Regions from separate parts of the Neobacillus sp. MER 74 genome, predicted to be linked through region 2. Evidence: riboswitches for the same ligand, from Rfam matches in the RefSeq annotation. Region 2 holds a riboswitch; each other region holds the start of a gene.
The links. Region 2 has a riboswitch for S-adenosylmethionine ahead of M3610_RS11600 (sugar ABC transporter substrate-binding protein). Riboswitches for the same ligand answer to the same signal wherever they lie in the genome.

Region 1 (3,421 bases), on a different contig from region 2:
ATCCATGTATTCCTGAGGGGAAATCACATAACTGATATTTTCAACGCCAAGTTTCTCAGCTGTCTCTTTTGCGACATCAATTTCACTGAAACCATCATGCTCAAAGCCAACAGAGAAGGTTTTAATGGCAGGGTGAAATTCTTTAGCAATGGACGCAATGATGGAAGAATCAATCCCGCCTGATAAGAATGAACCTACTGGAACATCACTGCGCATATGCATTTTGACTGAATCAAAGAGGACATCTTTAATTTCTTTTATAAAATCAGGCTCCGCTTTTTGAACCGGTTTGAAATGTGCCTTCCAATATCTTTTAATTTCCATTGGTGAGCCAATTTTTTTTGTAAAATAATGACCTGGTTCTAATTTCTTTATTCCATCAGATAAAGTGTTTGGTTCTGGAACAAATTGATAGGTTAAATAATGCTGCAATGAATCATAATTGAGCACATCATTTTCAAGACCCAACAAAATACTCTTTTTCTCAGACGCAAAAAACGTTCTGTCACCATCTTCAAAATAAAAGAACGGTTTAATTCCAAAAGGATCACGTGCCCCATAAAGACTTTGCTCTTGTTTATCCCAGATAACGAAAGAGAACATTCCACGCAGTTTTTCAACGGCCTTTTCCTTTAAATGGCTGTAAAGAGCAATAATAACCTCTGTATCAGAACTTGTTGCAAACGTTAAACCCTCAGCTAATAGTTCTTCACGCAGCTCAACATAGTTATAAACTTCACCGTTAAAGATAATCCAGTAGCGTTCATTTTCATAGGTTAACGGTTGATGACCGCTCTCAATATCAATGATACTTAAACGTCGGAATCCAAATTGAATATGATCATCATAATAAAAACCATCATCATCTGGACCACGATGAGTGATAATATCGTTCATATTTTTAAATTGTTGTTTTTGTACTTCACTATAGTTTTGTGTTGTATCGTGTACACAACCTATAAAGCCACACATTATGTACCTCACCTCTTCTAAATATCCCTAAATAAAGGATTTAATCCAAAAAACATACTCTCTAATACTACCACTTTTTTTTGAAAAAATGCACTGTGAACAATAGGTAAATTTACTATCCCCATTTTTTACTTCTTTTGACCTGTATAAACATTTCATTTTAGTCAAATACCGATTAAATGTGCAGGTAATTAGACGTACAAATAAAAACGGGAGTTACATGTCATATGTAACCCCCTCTTTCTATTTAAATATTTGCTTGCGCTCGTAATGCTTCTACTTTATCCGTACGCTCCCAAGGCAGGTCAATATCTGTACGGCCAAAGTGACCATAGGCTGCTGTTTGTTTGTAGATTGGACGACGTAGGTCCAGCATGTTGATGATTCCAGCAGGACGGAGGTCAAAGTTTTCACTCACCAGGTCCACTAGAATATCTTCGTTTACTTTACCAGTACCAAACGTATCCACAGCGATGGAAACCGGTCGTGCTACACCAATCGCATAGGCCAGTTGAACTTCACATTTTTCAGCAAGACCAGCAGCGACAATATTTTTAGCTACATAACGAGCGGCATATGCAGCGGAACGGTCCACTTTTGTCGGATCCTTACCTGAGAAAGCACCGCCGCCATGACGAGCATAACCACCATACGTATCAACGATAATTTTACGGCCTGTTAAACCTGCATCCCCTTGAGGGCCGCCAATAACGAAACGTCCGGTTGGATTAATAAAATATTTAGTGTTTTCATCGATAAGCTCTTTTGGTACGACAGGGTTAATGACATATTCCTTCAAGTTACGTTGAATTTGCTCTAACGTTACTTCTGGGTTATGTTGAGTAGAAATAACAATGGTATCAATCCGTACCGGTTTATCATTCTCATCATATTCCACCGTTACCTGGGTTTTTCCGTCTGGTCGAAGGTATTCAAGGACATTATCTTTCCGAACTTCTGTTAATTTACGAGCAAGCTTGTGTGCAAGTGAGATTGGAAGCGGCATAAGCTCTTTCGTTTCATTACATGCAAAACCAAACATTAACCCTTGATCTCCTGCTCCAATTGCTTCAATTTGCTCATCAGACATTTGACCTTCACGAGCCTCCAAAGCTTGGTCAACACCCATCGCAATGTCTGGAGACTGTTCATCAATAGATGTTAAAACGGCACATGTCTCGGAGTCAAATCCATATTTCGCACGATCATATCCTATCCCTTTAATCGTTTCACGAACGATTTTTGGAATATCCACATATGTAGATGTTGTGATTTCCCCTGCCACTAACACTAATCCAGTTGTTACTGAAGTTTCAGCCGCAACACGAGCATTAGCATCCTTTGCTAAAATAGCATCTAAAATGGAATCAGAAATTTGGTCACAGATTTTATCTGGATGACCCTCAGTAACTGATTCAGAAGTGAACAAACGCGCGTTTCTTGACATCTGAATTCCTCCTTTATTATGAGATCACGAGGATTTTTTTCGAAGGTTACAGGTATACTTCTTAAACCTCGAGAATTTGATACGGTACTCATTCCCTTAGTATGTAATAAACAAAGGATTTTTATTAGAGACTCATTTCATAAAAGGACTTATAAAAAAACAAAAAACCTTACCATAGAGGAAAGGTTGTTTTCGGCCTTTCGCTCTTATCGTTCAAGGCATTAGCCTTGCGTCAGATTAGCACCTTCGCATTTGAAAAGGACCTTTTAAAGTGGTTCATCTTTTCATACTGCAGGTTGCTGGGTTTCATTGGGCCTGTCCCTCCACCAGCTCAGGATAAGAGAGTATCCGTTCAACTTAGAATAATATCATACTGGGTAACAATGTCAATGTATTTTTTAGAAATATCTTCCTCAAAAAATGGGAAAAATACGGTGTAAGTCATTAACCTTTTATAAAATTTTTTTATATCTTCATTTAAAGTTTTAAAATATATAAATTCAGATTAATAGGATACATTATTTCAACTAATGTGTTATACTTTTTGTATTATTAACAACATAAAACTTAGACAAAGGAAGGTCTCATTAATGAATTCTGTTGATACTCCTAATGAATTAAATCAATTGTTGAATGAAAGTCATGTTCATGTACAATTATCTGTTCCACAGTTAGTTGAAAAAGTCTTAACCCGTCATGAAGGGGGACTAACTTCTACTGGGGCAATTAGTGTCGCTACTGGTAAATATACTGGCCGATCTCCACAAGATAAATTCATTGTTGTAGAAGATTCAACGAAAAATAAAATTGAATGGGGCACGACCAATCAACCAATTTCCGAGCCGGTTTTCACAAAGCTTTATCAAAAGGTCATTAATTATTTACAACAGAAAGATGAAATCTTTGTTTTTAAAGGCTTTGCTGGTGCCGATAAAAAATCGCGTTTACCTATCAGGGTTATCAATGAATTAGCATGGCAAAATTTATTTGTACACCAGTTAT
Region 2 (3,421 bases):
CAAGTCCGGCAGCAGAAAAGGCAATTCCTGAATAAAAGGCAACATTTGCCGGTCCATGTAGGTCGCTAACGAATAATGATAAAATTGGCTGGATGCTGAAATGCGCGACCTGGACAAGGGAAGAGATGAGCAGCACGGTTAATAAAACTGGATTGCGGACAATATGTCTAACCACTTCTCTGCTTGAATAATGGGCTTTTGTTCCTTTTTTGGCTTCAATCATAAATTCCTTTGTGGTGATGACAAGCAGGGCAGAAATGAAAATAGAAATGGACGTCCATTTAAAGGTGGTAGAATAGCCAAGTGAATCTGCAAGGATTCCCCCCAGCATAGGCCCTAATAGGGATCCTGTAATACTGCCTGTTTGTAAGGTTCCAAGCACGCGCCCAGCAATATCCTGTGGTGTTTGCGTTGAAATAAATGCCTGCGACATCGGAATAAATCCCGAAAAGAATCCCATGCAAAAACGGAGGAGCAACAGCTGCCAAACAGAATGGACATACCCCATGAGGAAAATGGATAATCCCATCCCTAAACCGGATATTATAAGGATTTTTTTTCGTCCATAACGATCGCCAATTCGACCCCAAATCGGCGAGAAGGCGAAGGCTGAAACAAACGTAATTCCAAATGTGATTCCAGACCAATGTTGGACATATTTTTCCGAGAAGTCTCCAAATGTCTCAATGTACAACGAGATAAACGGCATAACCATCGTCATACTTCCAGCGACAAAGAAGTTCGCAAACCACATGATGATTAAATTACGTTTTGCACGTTTCTGGTGAGTCATTAAAAATAACACTTCTTTCTGAAATATATTTCGGTTTTCTAAATATCATCATACCGAAATTTCTGATAATTTTAAAGGGTTATCCTATCAATAAAGTTGCGAAAAGTCATAGCTAATATTCAGTGACCTTGCCAGATAGTGAAAAATAACTTTATTAGAAATATTCAAAACACTATTGACAACTTGTCAATAGGGGACTAAAATCTAATTTATTACTTAACAGAATATTACGTTCTCTTATCAAGAGTGGCAGAGGGACTGGCCCGATGACGCCCAGCAACCGTTCCAATTGGAATTGGTGCTAAATCCTGCAAAACAATTTTTTGTTTTGAAAGATAAGAGAGGAGTAGTCCCTTAACTTGTGATGAAACCTCTCTTTTCTGGAGAGGTTTTTTATTTTGGCTGGGATAAAGGTTAATGTTGATTTTTAGCACTATGTTGACCTTCGTGCCTGGAACGGAAATCAACAGACAAGTTAACACAGCCTTTATTTTAATAAAAACCAACTTCTCCAATAGGAGTAATGGAATATTAATAAGAATCAAACAGGGGGAGTTTTTAACATGAAAAGAAATATCTTTAAAAGTACGCTTGTATCAGCATTGGCAGCCACACTTTTACTTACTGGCTGTGCATCAGGGGAAGAAACCAAACAAGCTAGCGGCAAAAAAGTTACACTTGAAGGTGTACCAGAAAAATTCACGAATGGGGACCAACTGAAAATTAAGGTTATTCGTAAAATTGGCGGAGACGATCATACTGCTCAATTCTTAGCCGGTGCTAAAGAAGAGGGAGAAGCACTAGGCTTTAAAGTAGACGTGTTTACAGCAAATGGTGACACGGCAAAGTTCCATGATGCCATTAATCAAGCGTTAGACCAAGATTATGATGGATTTATCATTTCTCATGGTGATGATGAGGCGACTGTTAATGATGTAAAAAAGATAGCTGAAAAAGGAAAAAGTGTTGTTACATTTGACTCCAATCCAAATATAGCGAATGTCGAAGGAGTAACACTAACTTCCCAGGATGATGAAGCGTTAGCAACATTGGCCCTCGACCAACTTGTAAAGAATACAAATGGTAAAGCGAATATTGCCTACCTATGGGTTGACGGTTTCCCTGCCATGGTTAGACGTAATAAGGTTTATCAAGATGTGCTTTCAAAAAATCCTGGACTTAAAGAAGTGGAACGCTTTGGTGTAGCAGCTGCAGATACAAGTGTTCAAACGCAGAATGCGGTTGCAGCGATGTTAAATAAATATCCTAAAGGAAAACTGGATGCCATTTTTGCTACGTGGGATGCTTTCGCAATTGGTGCAGCGCGTGCACTGAAAGAAGCTGGCCGTGAAGAGGTAAAAATCTATGGAATTGATGTTTCCAATGCGGATCTTCAAGAAATACAAAGAAAAGGCAGTGCATGGACCAGTACAGCAGCGGTCGATCCTAAACTTATTGGTGCTGTGGATATGAGAATCCTTGCGAAGAAACTTGCAGGTGAAGAAACACCTCAGACCTTTGACTTAGAAGCATCACTAGTTTCACAAGATAATCTTCAAAAGTCTAAAGATCCTGTAAACATGGTAAACCTTGCAAAAATTATCCCAGGCTGGGGGCAATCGACTGCATTTGAAGAGGATTGGATTAAGACTTTAAAGAACCATTATAAATAATTCTCGGTTAACAACTAGAAACACTCTCTTTTTCAATAGATGAAGAGAGTGTTTGCTTACGGAGGTGGAATTTAATGAGCGCAATATTGGAGATGAAGAACATCTCGATAGAATTTCCGGGAGTGAAGGCACTGAATCAAGTTGATTTTTCAATGAAAACTGGAGAAATCCAAGCCTTGATTGGGGCAAATGGTGCAGGAAAATCAACATTAATGAAGGTTCTCTCCGGTGCATATGATCACTATACCGGTGAAATCCGGCTTGATGGGAAAGATCTGAAGATTCGTTCTCCGAAAAATGCACAAGACGCAGGCATACAAATCGTTTATCAAGAGGTAGATACCGCGCTCATTCCTTATTTAACAGTGGCTGAAAATATTTTACTGCTCGATACCGTCCACAACATGGGGAAAAAGCAATGGATGAAATGGAAGAACCTTCATCAAAAAGCAGCGGAAATATTAGCGAGTATGAATATTTCCCTTTCAACGAAGACTCTTGTCAGTGAGTTATCACTAGCGGAAAAACAAATGATATTAATCGCAAGGGCTGTTTCAAATCAATGTAAGTTTCTTATCCTAGATGAACCGACTGCACCCTTGAGTCATACCGAAACGACCGAATTATTTAGGATTGTTCGAGATTTAAAGGAAAAAGATGTTGGTGTGATCTTTATTTCCCATCGCTTGCCAGAGATTTTTGAAATCTGTGATGAAGTGACCGTCATGAGGAACGGTGAATTGGTTGCAAAAAAGAAGATTGTAGATACCACCTCTGATAAAGTGGTGGAGTATATGTTGGGACAAAAATTGGAGGAACAGTTCCCCGTTAAGAACAATCGGATTGGAAACACGATCCTAGAAGTAAAAGGCATATCTGATCAAGGAAAAATAAAGGATTTGCATATTCATGTGAAAGCAGGAGAAATCATTGGCATTGCGGGCCTGGTCGGTGC
Region 3 (3,421 bases), on a different contig from region 2:
AGGATTTTCTAGTCCAACCGATAAACGAACAAGACTATTGGTAATCCCGCGCTTTTCTCGATCTTCTTGAGGCATCGCAGCATGGGACATTTTTGCCGGATAAGAAAGAATAGATTCTACCGCTCCAAGACTGACAGCAAAAACAGGTATTTCCACGTTTGCTAAAAAGGTTCGAAGTGCATCTTCATTTGCCAATTCAAAAGATAGGACTGCTCCAGGTCCAGCGGCTTGATTCTTCTGAATGTGATATTGCGGGTGACTTTCCAGTCCCGGATAATGGACCTTATCAACAAGCGGGTGTGCATTTAAAAACTCTGCTAGTCTGATAGCTGAATTTTGAGATTGTTCCAAGCGTACGTGCAGTGTCTTGATTCCTCTTAATACTAGCCATGCATCTTGAACGCCTAAGATGGCCCCAAATCCATTCTGTAAAAAGCCTAATCTTTTCGCCAGGTCTGCGTCATTGACGACGGCAAGGCCAGCAACAACATCACTATGGCCAGATAAAAATTTCGTCGCGCTGTGCAGGACAACATCGGCACCTAGCTCTAATGGTTTTTGATGTGAAGGGGTAAGGAACGTGTTATCAACGAATGTTAATGCACCCGTCTCCTTTGCAAGGTTGCTTATTGCTTGTATGTCAGTCACTTTCATTAATGGATTTGATGGTGTTTCTACATAAAACGCTTTTGTATTCGGCTGAATAGCTTCTTTTACTTCCTCTAAATTTGTCATATCAACAAAGGTATGGTCAATTCCGAGTCGGGTGAGAACTTGCGTGACCATCCGAAATGTCCCGCCATACACATCCTCTGTAATAACAATATGATCACCTGCAGAAAGCAAGAGGAACGCTGTTGAAATGGCCGCCATCCCAGATGAAAAGGCAAATCCTTTGATTCCACCTTCGAGTTCTGCAATCACATCTTCAAGTGCTTCTCTTGTCGGATTTAAACTGCGGCCATAATCATACTTGCCAAACTGATCGAAGTCCGATTGGTGGAAGGTTGATGCATGTTGGATCGGTACACTAACCGCTCCAGTTACAGGATCAATTTTGTGCTTATTATGAAGGAGTCTGGTTTCAAAGGTATATTGATCGTGTGACATTAGGCAATCGCTCCTTCTTGAACATGGATAAATGCTTTTTCTAAATCTTCAATTATGTCCTGTGAATCCTCAAGTCCTACAGAAAAACGTAATAACCGATTACAAACGCCTGCTTGAATACGAACTTCTTCTGGTATATCCGCATGTGTTTGTGTTGCCGGATAGGTAATAAAGCTTTCTGTCCCACCTAAACTTTCCGCAAAACTAATAAGCTTTAAACCTTGTAAAAATGGATTAACCCAAGTTTCGTCTTTGATCCTAAAGGAAACCATTCCACCTCGGCCAGGGTAAAGGACATCTGTTACCGCATCATGCTCCGAAAGAAATTCGACGATGTTTTTTGCATTTTTTTCATGTCGTTCCAACCGAAGGGACAATGTTTTCATTCCGCGCATTAATAACCAAGAATCAAAGGGACTTAGCACCGCTCCAGCACCGTTATGGTGGAAGGCCAATGCTTCACAAAGTTCTTTCCCAGTTGCAACAACAAGGCCGGCAAGGACGTCATTATGTCCACCTAAGTATTTCGTTGCACTGTGGATAACAATATCCGCACCAAGTGTAATCGGCTGCTGCAGGAGTGGAGTATAGAAAGTGTTATCCACGATTAATAATAATCCGTGCTGCTTTGCAATTTTTGAAACGGCCGCAATATCAGATTCCTGCATGAGCGGATTGGTTGGCGTTTCTAAGAAAATAGCTTTTGTTTGCGGGGTAATTTTCTTTTCAATCTCATCCGGACAACAGGTATTCACATATTGAGTCGTTAAGCCCCATTTTTTATATCCCTGTTCTAATAGGCGGTAGGTGCCTCCATATAAATCTTCACTGACGATCCATTCATCACCAGATTCAAATAGTGCAAGAATCAGTTGAATGGCCGCCATACCAGAACTGCATGCATATCCCTGATCCGCATTCTCTAAATCAGCAATTGTTTTCTCAAGGAGCTGGCGTGTTGGATTTCCTGTTCGCGTATAGTCAAAGCCAGTTGATTGGCCAATACCCTCATGGCGGAAGGCCGTTGAAAAGTATACAGGTGGGTTAACCGTTCCAGTAGTTGTTTCACTTCGGTTACCTATTTGGGCAAGTTTCGTATCGATTTTGTACATGATGGACACTCCTTAGTAATAAAAAATGAATATAATTTTTCACATTAACGCGATTGAGTAATAAAGCTTTTTGATAAATAAAAAAAGTCTTCTTATAAGAAGAAGACTTTTGTATGCACAACGCACTGTCATTCTTCTTATCTAGCAAATTAATAAATTTGCAGGACTTAGCACCTTTTCAATGAGAATAAACATTGAAGGTTGCTGAGGTGTCACAGGGCCCTTCCCTCAACCTCTCTTGATAAGAAAACAATTATTTAGATTATTTATAAAATTTACTACAAAATTCGTGTTATGTCAAATTTGTTTTTTATTTTAATATCTATAAATAGTTTCATAAATGTCATGTAAGTATTTAGGGAAAGTTGGCGAATGATGTTGATATATCAGCTATTTTCATAGTATTTGACTACATAATTTAGTTTTAGTTCAGGTGATAAATGGAATATAATTACATTGTTCTTAATTAAGAACACAAATAAAGAGGGGGTACTAAAAGAAGAGGTCAAATAAAAAGCTTTTGTTGAGAATTAAACTAGAGAGCAGGAGGATTTTTAAATGTTGAGTAGTTTTAAAAAACGGTTATCTGTAACATTAGTTTTTGTACTGGCATTGTTATCCGCGATGCAAAGTGTGGTTTACGGGGCGGAAGAACCAAAGACGGAAACCATTAAGGAAAAACCTTTTCCTACCAAACAGGCCCGGACATTTTCAATCGCCTCACTTTATGGTGGGAACATAGGAAATGATTTTATCCAGGCTCAAGTCGGTTCTGATGGAAGATTCAATGCAGGACTTAAAGAAGAGGGTGCAGAAAGATGGTTTAATCTCATTTATAGTTGGCCATCAAGCCCAGGAACCTCTTTTACAACGTTAAAAGTCGATGGGAATACCCTAATCTATGGTAACCAGCCTGATGGTCAGTTTACCCAAGCTCCAGTTAATAATGATGGAAATACAAAAAATGAATCTGTTTGGAAAACTGGTGACATAGCAGTAAAGCAAGTCTTACAGGCCGGAATAAATCCGGCAACAGGTCTGCCTGATGCATTACAGATTAGGTACATTATTACAAACACAGGAACGGAAAACCATGATGTTGGTTTAAGAATGATGTTGGATACAATGGTTGATGGAAATGACCAAGCCCCATTTAAAGTTCCGGGAAATGGAGAAGTTGAATCTATCAATTATGAAAA
Region 4 (3,421 bases), 190 kb from region 2:
AATGGGTTTTTAAAATCCTTTGTGAGACCTTGAATTATCCATAATTCGTCTGCATGCTCTTTTTTATCTCCTAAATGAAATGCTGGCGTCTTTGTGAAATACTTATTTATCCGCTTATTTTGACAGACATAAACTAAATCTTCGATTGCTGCACTTGCTGTTGGAAACATGCCGGCACCTGGTCCTTGTAATGTAATACTACCAACAAGATCCGTGTAAACATTAACGGCATTTTCTACCCCTTCAATAGAATAAAAAGGATGAGACTTTCCAACAAGGACTGGTCTAACAGCGGCCTTAATTTGATCACCTTTCTTACTTATACTTGCAATAAGTTTAAACCTAAGTCCAAGTCTTTCAGCTGCCTCGATTAATTCACTTGTAATTGAAGTAATCCCTTCTCGTTCTACATCCTCCCAATTTGGTTCCTCACCAAATGCAATTCTGCTTAGAATCATTGTTTTATAAAAAGCATCAAAGCCTTCGACATCATTGGTTGGGTCTGCTTCAGCAAACCCCTTTGCTTGTGCTAAACTTAGAGCGTCAGCAAAGGACTGCTTCTTCTCACGCATTTCCGTTAAGATGAAATTCGATGTTCCATTTAGTATGCCTTGCACGTGATGAACACGGTTTACGTTTAATAGCTGCCTTAAGGTTTGAATAACAGGTATACCACCCGCAACTGTCGCTTCGTAACCTACTGAAACATTATGATGCTTTGCTAACTCGAGCAGGTCATTCCCGTGGTGTGCAAACATTTCTTTATTAGCTGTAATTATGTGACATCCTTTTTGAATCGCTTGTTTTAAAAATGTAAAAGTGGGTTCTTTATTGACGATTGCTTCGACAATAACATCAAGTTGAGGTAGACTTAAAATTTCATTGAAATCTGCAGTGACTAATACATCTTCATTAATATTTCTCTTTTTATGCTTATTTCTAATTAGTACAGCTGCGACTTCGACCCTTTTTCCTAATACTCCCTCAAGTTCTTCTGCATGGGATTGAATCGTTCTATAAACACCTTCCCCGACTGTTCCGAAACCTAGAATCGCTACTTTTATCACAGACATATTGATCCACCCTTCATTTATAATAGACATGGCTAAATAGAAAAAAACCCTCTTCATAAGAAGAGGGTTAGTTTCCTCCTCTTATCTGTCAGGCAAATAACCTGCAGGAATTAGCACCTTTTCAAGATTTACCTTGATGGTTGCCGGGCTTCATCGGGCCTAGTCCCTCCGCCGCTCTGGATAAGAGTTTTATGTAATTGTTTGATTAAATTTCCAAGTTATAAAGAGAATTCTAGTTGAATCCTTTGTAGATGTCAATATTATTTGAAATTTCTTTTTTTTACAAAGGTAACAGGGTTACTTCTCCCTTGTCTCCTAGACGGTCTATCATTTCTAACCATTCCTTCGGTTTGTTTGAAAGTATGGAGTAATAGGTTGTTAGGAAATCCTTTACAAGATTAGTTGGGAGAGATTTAAGCTCATCGTCTAATGGCATGAAACATAAATCTAGCCCAGTTACGGCTTCCCCATTATTTTCCCAGGATGGATGAACATATGAGAAATCTAACCGCTTGTAACCCAAATGGGAAAGCACTTCACGTCGCACATAAGGGTCCATAACCTTTACGCCGCCAAATTCGTGATGTTCAACTCTGTAAGGATCGTATATTTCTGCAAACATTCCGTGAAGCTCTTTTCCATTTTTATTTGCTAATTGTTGTAAATCCTTTAACCGGTTTTGAGCTAAAAATCGACCAAGGCTTAGGCCAGGTTTACCTATAATCGTAAAATCTGTCATGGCAATATTCCAATCAGGATAATAACGGTATTCAGTTGCACCTAAGACTTTATCGCCATCGACTGCCACGAATACCCGAATACTCGGATCTTCTAATGGCTCTTTCCATAGCTCATATGCCAGGACTTCTTCTGGCGGGAAAATTTCTCCCATTAAGTTATGCAGTTTTCTAAAATTCGGATCATCTATACTTGTGATTCTAATATAATCCATAAATATCCCCCCCAATTATTTAAAAGGATTTTTCCATTCCATTAATACAGCATTGTTACAGGATTCCTCATCCTCTAGATAGTTTTCAATAATTCCTACCGGGACACGGCCGCAGCGCAGCAAAAATGTAATGACAGGATCCTTTAATTCTCCCGTTATAATTGATGCTAAATATTGCTCCGGTGTCATGTTATCAGCTACTCTATAAAAACCTGGCATTCTACCCCCGCCTAGTAAGCGCTCTAAACCTCTCTCAATAACAACATGGTACATAGCATGCATCATCAATTTTCCTAGCCCTAGTTTACGGTACCTGGGTCGGACACTGATATCAACGATGTACAAGGTATTCCCCCTTGGATTATGGTTTCGGATGTATCCATGGTCAGTGATTTCTTCCCACGTATGGTTTTTATCGCTGGGATCAAAATCGATAATTAAGGCGGTTAACGAACCGGCTAATTCACCATCAACCTCAATACATAATGCACCTTCTGGAAACAGGTCCACATGATTGGTTAGTTGCTCTTTATTCCACCATAATTCTGATGGAAAAGGAGGTGGGAAGCACTCGGATTGAATCTTGATAAGATCGGCAAAATCCTGTTTGGTATAATTGCGAATGATAACCGGAACAGGCCGCTCTTGGTCAAAAACGTAAAATTCACTTCGATACATACTAAACCCACCCCTTCTGTTTACTTTTCCCAGTCTGTGTATAAATCAGTTCTGCGATCACGCCAGGTTGTAACAGATCCTCGTTCACTTACTTCATATAACAAATTTAAATCCAGATCACCCGTTACAATCATGTCATTATTAATTTCACCTTCAACCAATATGCCCTTAGGAGGAAATGGAATATCATTTGGAGTAATAATGACAGCTTGACCAAAATTAGCACGCATAAAGTCAACCGTCGGCAGTGAACCCACTGTTCCTGTTAAAACCACATATACTTGATTCTCAATTGCCCGTGCATGGCTGGTATAGCGAACACGATGAAACCCATGACGATCATCTGTACACGATGGACAGAAAATGACATCAGCACCCTTAGCCTTTGCCATCCGCACGATCTCTGGGAATTCAATATCATAACAAGTAAGCAGGGCGATTTTCCCTTTTTCTGTTTCAAAAATCTGAAAGGAATCCCCTGGTGCCATATTCCATTCATTGACTTCGGTCGGTGTAATATGAAGTTTGGCCTGCTCGCCAACCCTGCCATCTGGATAAAATAAATGAGCGGTATTATACAGCTTGCCATCCTTTTCAATCACATGCGTTCCCGCAATAATATGCATGTTTGTATTTTTTGCAAAATTAGAAAATAGTTCTCTATATTGTTCAGTAAATCTCGGGAGATCGTTGATGCTTAGACTTTGCCCTTGTCCAT

Region 1: linked by a shared signal. The riboswitch ahead of metK (methionine adenosyltransferase) and the one ahead of M3610_RS11600 (sugar ABC transporter substrate-binding protein) in region 2 are both predicted to bind S-adenosylmethionine.
Region 3: linked by a shared signal. The riboswitch ahead of M3610_RS07400 (methionine biosynthesis PLP-dependent protein) and the one ahead of M3610_RS11600 (sugar ABC transporter substrate-binding protein) in region 2 are both predicted to bind S-adenosylmethionine.
Region 4: linked by a shared signal. The riboswitch ahead of M3610_RS10725 (homoserine dehydrogenase) and the one ahead of M3610_RS11600 (sugar ABC transporter substrate-binding protein) in region 2 are both predicted to bind S-adenosylmethionine.

What each region holds. Positions count from the first base shown of each region.
Region 1 is NZ_JAMAUV010000008.1:30,669-34,089, reverse strand. Features, by position in the region: gene asnB (asparagine synthase (glutamine-hydrolyzing)) at 1-972, opposite strand, end outside; gene metK (methionine adenosyltransferase) at 1,220-2,419, opposite strand; SAM riboswitch class I at 2,623-2,762, opposite strand; gene pckA (phosphoenolpyruvate carboxykinase (ATP)) at 3,010-3,421, shown strand, end outside.
Region 2 is NZ_JAMAUV010000005.1:213,595-217,015, reverse strand. Features, by position in the region: gene M3610_RS11605 (MFS transporter) at 1-793, opposite strand, end outside; SAM riboswitch class I at 1,028-1,135, shown strand; gene M3610_RS11600 (sugar ABC transporter substrate-binding protein) at 1,357-2,466, shown strand; gene M3610_RS11595 (sugar ABC transporter ATP-binding protein) at 2,541-3,421, shown strand, end outside.
Region 3 is NZ_JAMAUV010000003.1:146,945-150,365, reverse strand. Features, by position in the region: gene metC (cystathionine beta-lyase) at 1-1,110, opposite strand, end outside; gene M3610_RS07400 (methionine biosynthesis PLP-dependent protein) at 1,110-2,222, opposite strand; SAM riboswitch class I at 2,357-2,470, opposite strand; gene M3610_RS07395 (hypothetical protein) at 2,781-3,421, shown strand, end outside.
Region 4 is NZ_JAMAUV010000005.1:28,351-31,771, forward strand. Features, by position in the region: gene M3610_RS10725 (homoserine dehydrogenase) at 1-1,073, opposite strand, end outside; SAM riboswitch class I at 1,152-1,260, opposite strand; gene M3610_RS10730 (GNAT family N-acetyltransferase) at 1,354-2,025, opposite strand; gene M3610_RS10735 (GNAT family N-acetyltransferase) at 2,041-2,703, opposite strand; gene M3610_RS10740 (carbon-nitrogen hydrolase family protein) at 2,724-3,421, opposite strand, start outside.